One region of the Serratia sp. AS12 genome, then DNA from elsewhere that is predicted to be linked to it. Evidence: predicted binding sites of a transcription regulator. Region 1 holds the regulator's gene; each other region holds the start of a gene.

Region 1 (2,195 bases):
ACTGGCGGATGAACAGCCGGAACATTGATCTTTGCAGCCGCACATGCGGCGCGGTGTTATGGATGACACCGATCAACACCGTTTTATTCCTCCCGGCATCGCATAAACGCGATAAAACCCCGGGGTAAATCTCTGGCATGATACGCACTTACCGGTAAGAGGCAGATTCTTGCCATGTCATCATTTTAATCGGTGTTATCGCGTTCAACGCTAACATCGTGCAATGCAATTAATTGAATTTAAAGGTTATACGCGATATGGCTAATGTAGGCATTTTCTTTGGCAGCGACACTGGCAATACCGAAAACATTGCCAAGATGGTCCAGAAAATTCTTCAGCAGCAGTTTGGCAAAGAGGTGTCGGAAATCCGCGACATCGCCAAAAGCAGCAAAGAGGATCTGGAAGCTTTCGACATCCTGCTGTTGGGTATTCCTACCTGGTACTACGGCGAAGCCCAGTGCGATTGGGATGACTTCTTCCCGACGTTGGAAGAAATCGATTTCAACGGCAAGCTGGTTGCGCTGTTCGGCTGTGGCGACCAGGAAGACTATGCGGAATATTTCTGTGATGCAATGGGCACCATCCGCGACATCATTGAGCCACGCGGCGCCGCGATTGTCGGCCACTGGCCGACCAAGGGTTACCATTTCGAAGCATCGAAAGGTTTGGCGGATGACAATTTCTTCATCGGCCTGGCGATTGACGAAGATCGTCAACCGGAATTGACCAACGATCGCGTCGCGGCCTGGGTGAAGCAGATCAGCGAAGAACTGAGCCTGGCCGATATCGTCGGCTAACCCTCAAAGGTTGAACAAAAGCCCTGCAAAGTGCATAGTGTTGCCAGCAGGGCCGTTCATCGGCAGCACGGATTTCTGCAATAGAAGCTACATGTTTGTAACTTCCCACATCGTCAAGGTAGACTGAGATATCGGTTTATCCCATCCATCAAGACGTTGCGTGTGTAACATGCAATTGTGCCATGATATCTTTGTTAACAACCGGCGGTTTCCATTTAGGGCAACCGGTTCTATAATGACACGCAATTAACTCTTTGTGCCGACCGATGCCACAGGCAAGAATGCCTCAACTTGATTAGCATAGTAACAGGACTGAATCCGCATGACTGACAACAACACCGCATTGAAGAAGGCCGGCCTAAAAGTCACGCTTCCGCGACTCAAAATCCTGGAAGTACTGCAAAATCCGGAATGCCATCACGTCAGTGCGGAAGATTTGTACAAAAAACTGATCGACATGGGCGAAGAAATTGGCCTGGCGACGGTTTACCGCGTACTGAACCAGTTTGATGATGCCGGGATTGTGACCCGTCACAACTTCGAAGGCGGCAAGTCCGTGTTCGAATTGACCCAACAGCATCACCACGATCACCTGATTTGCCTGGACTGCGGCAAAGTGATCGAATTCAGCGATGAGTCTATCGAAGTGCGTCAGCGTGATATCGCCAAGCAGCATGGCATCAAGCTCACCAACCACAGCCTCTACCTGTATGGTCACTGTGAAATCGGTGATTGCCGCGAAAACGACACCCTGCACGACAAAAAATAATGCCCTCAACCGGCATTGAGAACCGCCTTAACGGCGGTTTTTTTATGCCTCCAGGTGAGAGCAAAAAAATCCCCGGACAGGCCCGGGGAAAATCACATCTGAAAGACAACAATTGCAGCGGCACTTCTCCACGGTACTTCTCTCACTTCCCACTTACGCTCACGTCACCGTCAACTCACCCGCCGACACGCGGATGGGTAAACTCGTCACAATGCATATTCAAGAAACAGCAGCCGATCGAAGAAAATCGGCCAGGCATAGTCGAAAACGCCGCGAACGCGGAACCCTTGGTTCAGGTAGATTTGGCAGGCATCGCTGCGTTGCCATACGCACAGCACGATATGTGTCGCCCGGCGCTGCTGCGCCTGCTGCTTAATCAGGGCAAACATTGGGTTAAAATAGCCCTGTCCGCGGAATCGGCTCTCGATGGCCAGGCTACAGACAAAGTAATCGTCCGCACCGCACTGGCTGTGCACAAAATCGTCGTAGGCCTCATCAAGCGGCTTCATTTCATCGCGATATAGATAGCTCGCCTTAACGCCATATAACTCGTCGAGACTCGCCGCAGTGAAAAAACCGATAAATGCCCCGCACCGATCGTAAGCCAGGGTAATCAGGTCCAGATAGGG
Region 2 (2,195 bases), 2.5 Mb from region 1:
ACCGTACCACGGCATCAGACCGAACAGACCGATGGCGACGAACGCACCTATCGCCGTCATCAACATCATCCAGCCCGGCCGCGCTACGTGAGCGACCCGGCCGCTGGTGAAAGCGCCAATCGCCGCGCCGAGCGGGACAGCAGAATACATAAAGCCCAATTGCGCAGCGCTGACGTGCCACATGCCGGACATCGCCGGATATAACACCCGCACCGCACTGGCCATGGTCAGCAGCGCGCCGATCAGCGCCACCATGCCGATTACCCGGTTGCGGAACAGGAAGCCGAAACCACCGACCAATGCGCGCAGCGGGTGTTCGCGCGGTTGTGGCGGCGGTGCCAACTGCGGCAGACGCAGCAAGGGGATCAACGTCAGTAAAGTGCCCAACGCCGCCAGGCCGTAGTTCCACATCACGCCGGAGTGAGCGATCACCAGGCCTCCTATCGCCGGCGACAGGATCGAGCCAAAACGCACCGTCAGCATACTGATGGCGCCGGCCTGGACGATGTTTTCACGCCCCACCAACGCCGGCGTGGCGGCCAGCAGCGCCGTCACCCCGACCGCACCGAAGAAACCGTCCCACACGGCCAGCAAATAAATCGCCGTTAACGAAGGGGTCGGCAAGGCGGCGTTCAGGCACAGCCCGATAAAGCCAATGCCGCAGGTGGAGCGAGCAAACAGGATCAAACGGCGGCGCTCGTAGCGATCGGCCAACACGCCCCCCATCAGCAAACCGGCAAACATACCGCTGCCCGCCAGCGTCACGGACAGCCCGACCAACAGGGTCGAACCGGTCAACGCCTGGATCTGAACCGGGATCGCAATAGCCATCAATCCCAGCGCCAGAATGGAAATAAAACGCGCGCAAAATACGGCACGAAACGCGCCATTGGTCTTAAGCAGGCCAAAATCCAGCAAAATAGAGGGCTTACTCATCAGCTTTCTCACCACAACTTAGGAAAAGGGACAGCGTCTGTGCTGCAATAGCGAAGGGAGTCATGGTAACATAGATGAAAGCAATCAATAATGATAATAAATATCATTTATATTCAATTAAATAACGGATTGTTATGTTACGGACTACACGCAATGGCACACCGTCCATTCCAGCCCCCAGGGATCGTCTTATTAGCGGCACTCCCCACTCATTTCGTCGCAAACTATCGGGTTTGCTGCTTGCCGTTTGCGCGCTGTTGGCCGTGATGCTGCTCAGCCTGTCGCTCGGCGCTAAATCCATCCCATTCGATACGGTTGTCCAGGCGCTGAACGGTCAATGCCGTGGAGCGGATTGCACCATCATTACCGAAGCCAGATTGCCGCGCACGCTGGTGGGCGTATTGGCCGGCATTGCGCTGGGCCTGTCCGGCGTATTGATGCAAACCCTCACCCGCAACCCACTGGCCGATCCGGGCATTCTCGGCGTGAACGCCGGAGCGGGATTTGCCGTGGTACTGGGCATCACCTTCTTTGGGGCCGCCGAGGTTAGCCAATACCTGTGGTTCGCCTTTGCCGGGGCGATGTTCGCTGCACTGCTGGTCGCGTTGATCGGCGCTCTTGGCGGCAGCAGCCTGAACCCGGTCCGCCTGACGTTGGCCGGTGTCGCGCTGGCGGCGGTGCTGGAGGGAATGACCTCAGGGATTTCTCTGCTGAATCCGCTGGTGTTCGATCAACTGCGGTTTTGGCAGGCCGGTTCGCTGGATATTCAAAATATGCAGGTGGTGCGTACCGTCACCCTGCCGATCCTGCTGGGCACGCTAATCACACTGTGGATGAGCAAATCGCTTAACAGCCTGAGCATGGGCAGCGAATTGGCCACTGCGCTGGGCACCGGCATCGTCCGCACCCAATTGCTGGGCCTGCTGGCGATCACCCTGCTGTGCGGGGGCGCCACCGCCGCCGTCGGACCGATTGCTTTCATCGGCCTGATGATGCCGCACATTGCCCGCCGGCTGGCGGGATCCGAGCTGCATTGGATGCTGCCGTGGACGCTGGTATTGACCCCCATCCTGCTGCTGAGCGCCGATCTGATTGGCCGCTTCCTGGTGGCCGGCGAACTGCGCGTTTCCATCGTGACCGCCCTGATTGGCGCACCGCTGCTGATCATGCTGGTGCGCCAACGCCATATGTTCAGGAGGCAGCGCTAATGTCGATGTTGGCTGCCCGTCTGATGACCGATCAAAAATTGCGTGCCCTGT
Region 3 (2,195 bases), 1.9 Mb from region 1:
CGGTAGTATGGCCGCCCTCTTTCAGCGCCAGCATGCGCCCAGGCTGATGCAGGGTACCGCGTCCGGCGGTTAACCGCAGGCAAAACGCACGGTGCCACCCCTGCAACGTAGCCGGCCGCACTTCTTCGGATTCGAATACCGGGTTCCACATCAGTGAACCATAGCCAAATACCCACACCGGGCTGTTATCTGGACGACGGGATAAAGTACAACTCAGCGAGGCCGCACGCTGCTCTGATGTCAGTAACAGCGACTCCTCAATTGTGCCGAATGCTGTTTTGCAATCTGCCTTTTGCAGAAAATCTCGCGTTAACATCTTAACAACCTCCTGGGAATAGGCTACTCCTACTCCCTCGCCACTGCGATCTCTGGAATTTTTATTTTTTGGATGCGGAATTTTATTAATTCAATAGTCACTCCACGATAATAATGACCTTATTCTTTTCTCGATCCGCAATCAAGTTTCAAAACGTAGATAAAGTGAAAAAGTATTTGTACGCGGAAGCAATAATATTAATTGTATGCGTAGCTATGCAGATATTGTGATTTTACCGGCACCCGAAGCTGGGTTTTAAGGTCACTTTTTGTGCCAATGGCCGTCGTCGCCTTTGCGATAGATCTGCTTTACCGCCGCCCAGGCGACTTTATGCGCCGTTTCTTCGCGGCTGTCATCGCCGCGGCGGTCATCAGAATCACTGTATTGATCCCAGGCGCTATTAAACGCTTCTTTATAGATCTCTTGTGCATGATCCGGCAGCACATTTTTCACATTGTCAGGCAAGGCGCTCTTGCTGTTGTACGGCATCATTTTTCTCCATAACGACGTATTAATCTATAAGCCTAGTCAATACCGCCTGCCGCCTCAACTAGCAAACGATTCTCATTATCAAATGACATGATATACTCGGCGCCAAACGAACATAAGGAGATCACCGTGAATACCGATGCCCCCCGCTCACGCGCGCCTTACCTGATTGAAGTCGCCCTTGTCCGTGACATCACGCCGCACCTGCGTCGCATCACCTTTAGCGCGCCAGACCTGCGCTATTACCCGGCGCAAGCCGCTGCCGCGCACATCAAGGTTTTCCTGCCGCTCGCAGGCCAACAGCAACCGGATCTCCCAACGCTGACCGCTAGCGGCCCGGTTTGGGCAGCGGACGCGGTACGCCCGATTATTCGCACCTATTCGGTGCGCGCCGTGCGCCCGGAACTGGCCGAGATCGACATCGAATTCGCCATCCACGACCATAGCGGCCCGGCGGTAAACTTTGCGCGCCAGGCCAAAGCGGGCGACAAAATTGGCATCAGCAACCCTGGCGGCCCCAAACCGATGCTGCCGCCAGCCGATTTCTACTGCCTGGCCGGCGATCCTTCATCTTTACCCGCGCTGGCCGCGTTGCTGGAACAGCTGCCGGCGAGCAGCGAAGGCCATGCTTTTATCCGCGTGGATACTGCCGCCGACGTTATCAGCATGAAAAAACCTGCCGGCGTCGAGCTGAATTGGATTATCGGCGGCACCGAAAAAACGCCGGAGCTGATAACCCAATTTTGCGCATTATCCTTGCCGCAGGCCGCCACCCAGTTCTGGCTGGCGGGTGAAGATCGCCTGGTGGTCGAGCTGCGCCGCTACCTGCGCCGCGATCGCCAATGTGATCGTAATCAGCTTTATGCCGTGCCTTACTGGCGTGAGGGGTTAAATGAAGAGGGTTATCATAATAAACGGCATGAAATCATGGATAATATTGACGACTAATGGGAATTTTTCCCTTTATTAACCATACAATGCGTGTATAACTGCAATTTACGCGCCATTGATGCGAAAAGTTAATCCCACTACGTAAAAGTAAGTAAATAAAACCGCATCAGATGCGGTTTTTTTGTTAACCTTGTCACACAAAGCAAGCAATTGCTTTTTCGAGTAACACAACATCACATCATTACCCGACACAAGACACTGGGTGTATCCTATTATTATTAAATATAAATATGCCCAATGGATTTCAAGCTGCGGTCAACAATGCAGCAGCGTGAAAGGCGGCGGGTAAACATTCTGGATACGCGAGTTGCCGTACTGCGGCAGTCAGCGATGACGGGTCCACGCTGTTTGAGAAGGAGTACCATCAAAATGAAGTCGCAACACGATCCTGGCCGATCCAAATCCCGCCACACCGAGTACTCGCTGATTTTCCCGATTG
Region 4 (2,195 bases), 2.5 Mb from region 1:
TACTGCTGGGGGCAATGGGGGCGTTAATGCTGCCGGCGATGACGTCGACCCGTTTTGGTTTTGGGGTGGCGGTGCTGGGTGTGGTATTGGCTTTCGCCATGCGCGGTTTGCGCCAGGTGGGCAGCGGCGGGCAGGGCGAAAAGCTCCAGCCCGCCAGCGAGACTACCGAGAAATAAACTGTTTTTCCAACAGCGTCAGCAAGTTGCCGGCGCTGTAATAATCCAGCCGGAAGGTATCGTTGCCCAGCGCGTAAACCCGTTTGTGTTGCACCGCCGGCAGGTGAGCGAGAAAAGGATTGGCCAGCAGGCGTTGCGCGTCGGCGTCGCCGTTGGCGAACAGCATCAGCGTCTGGCCGTTCAGGCCTTCCGCCAGGTTCTCGCCGCTCAACTGAATAATGTCTTTACGCACGCCCATGCTGCGGCTGTTGTTCAATTTGGCGGGCGGTACCGCCAGGGTGAAACCGAGCTGTTTAAGCATCTGCCCCTGAGAGGAGTCGGCGGTCCACAGATTGGCGGTTTTGCCGTCCGAACCAAACACCAACGCGGAGACCGGCTGTTCAGGCAGCGTCATGCGCTGTTTCAGCGCTTTTTCACGCGCATCAAAATCGCTAATGACCTTATGCGCCTGGGCTTCATGCCCGGTGGCCTGGCCCAGTTCTGCGGCCAGTTCTTGCCAGCTTTTGTCGTCGTAATTGACCACCAGCACCGGGGCGATGGCAGAGAGCTGATCGTACAGGCGCAGGGCGGAATCGGCGCCGGTGGCCGAGATGATAATCAGGTCGGGCGCAACACCGGCGATGGCTTCCGCATTGGGTTCGCCGATGTACAGGCGTTTAACGCCGCGTTGCGCGGCGATGTCACTCCATTGACGGAAGAATCCCTGTTTGTCCGCCAGACGGCTGCCGGGCGTGGTTGCCCCGCTGGCGACGACCGGTGCGTCGATGGCCAGCAGGGTGCCGGTGACGGTAACGCTGGTAGAAACGATACGGGCAGGAGGCTGATTGAGGGTGATCACGCCGCGTGAGGTTTCAATGTTACGCGGCCAGCTGGCATCGGCGGCGTGAGCGGCGCTGATTGCCGCTAGCCCGAACAGTGCCAGGCCGAAGATCAGGTTCTTCTTCATAAAGAAAGTCCTTAGGTTTTAAATAGTAATACTTATCATTTATATAATTTATGCTGCTGATTTTCTACCACGATGAAGAGGAGAGGAGCTGTTTACAATTATTGACATGGCAAATTTCCAAGGGTACTTTAACGCGGTCAAACATAAATGATAATCATTATTATGTTTGTTATCATTCACGAAGAGAAATGGAGTACCGATGAGCGTGACTGTAAAGGGTGCCGGCCAAAAGAAACCGCAAAGCAAGGAGAGCGAACTGAATACTGCAGGCGTTTCGCCCACCTCGGGCTTCTTCTTTACCTCTCCTTTCCGTAGCCTGAGTACGCAAGGCTGCTTCGCCAAAATCACGCTGCCCGCTGCGGGCGGGGACCAGGTGAATGGGGAGTTTCAGCGAGAAGTACGGCACGCTTTCGCCGAAGCGAAACTGGCCGGCGTGAAGAACCCGGTACTCTGTGGCGCCATTCCTTTTGATACTCATCAACCTTCAGTGTTGTTTATTCCCCAGCAAACTCAGTGGTTTGAACGCGATGCCTTTTTGGCCGGCGTAACGCAGCCGCAGGACACCTTGCCGGAAATTACCCGGCAAACCGAAGTGCCTGCCCAGCAGCCCTTCATGCAGATGGTTGCCGATGCGGTGCAGGCGACCCGTGGCGACCGGTTGGATAAAGTGGTGCTGTCGCGCCTGCTGGAGATTGAAACCCGCGAACCTGTTGATCGCCAGGCGCTGATGGCGCGCATCATCGCCCAGAACCCTAACGGTTTCCACTTCCACGTACCGCTTGAGCAAGGGGCGCTGGTGGGCGCCAGCCCGGAATTGCTGTTGCGTAAATCCGGCGCGCAGTTCCATTCCAATCCGCTGGCCGGCTCTGCCCGCCGCGATGCCGATCCGCAGCGGGACCGTGAAATCAGCCAACAGCTATTGGTGTCGGACAAAGACCTTTATGAGCACAAGTTCGTCACCGAAGGCATGCGCCAGGTATTGGCCGACCGCTGCCGCCACTTGAACATCCCGTCATCCCCTGAATTATTGAGCACCACCACGCTGTGGCACCTGTCTACGCCTATTGATGGCG

What was found. The regulator Fur, encoded in region 1, represses iron uptake genes when iron is present. The targets are predictions, from matches to a motif close to ATAATAATGAGAACNACTATCAA.
Region 2: the regulator Fur is predicted to act here: its motif matches at 1,027-1,049, upstream of fepD (Fe(3+)-siderophore ABC transporter permease).
Region 3: the regulator Fur is predicted to act here: its motif matches at 868-890, upstream of SERAS12_RS14985 (siderophore-interacting protein).
Region 4: the regulator Fur is predicted to act here: its motif matches at 1,264-1,286, upstream of SERAS12_RS18065 (isochorismate synthase).

What each region holds. Positions count from the first base shown of each region.
Region 1 covers NC_015566.1:1,324,980-1,327,174, reverse strand. Annotated here, with positions in the region: gene ybfE (LexA regulated protein) at 1-28, shown strand, start outside; gene fldA (flavodoxin FldA) at 258-797, shown strand; gene fur (ferric iron uptake transcriptional regulator) at 1,120-1,566, shown strand; gene SERAS12_RS06125 (glycosyltransferase) at 1,773-2,195, opposite strand, start outside.
Region 2 covers NC_015566.1:3,856,615-3,858,809, forward strand. Annotated here, with positions in the region: gene entS (enterobactin transporter EntS) at 1-936, opposite strand, end outside; gene fepD (Fe(3+)-siderophore ABC transporter permease) at 1,071-2,144, shown strand; gene fepG (iron-enterobactin ABC transporter permease) at 2,144-2,195, shown strand, end outside.
Region 3 covers NC_015566.1:3,198,384-3,200,578, forward strand. Annotated here, with positions in the region: gene SERAS12_RS14975 (gamma-glutamylcyclotransferase) at 1-316, opposite strand, end outside; gene chaB (putative cation transport regulator ChaB) at 578-805, opposite strand; gene SERAS12_RS14985 (siderophore-interacting protein) at 935-1,753, shown strand; gene chaA (sodium-potassium/proton antiporter ChaA) at 2,126-2,195, shown strand, end outside.
Region 4 covers NC_015566.1:3,854,263-3,856,457, reverse strand. Annotated here, with positions in the region: gene entS (enterobactin transporter EntS) at 1-176, shown strand, start outside; gene fepB (Fe2+-enterobactin ABC transporter substrate-binding protein) at 163-1,122, opposite strand; gene SERAS12_RS18065 (isochorismate synthase) at 1,322-2,195, shown strand, end outside.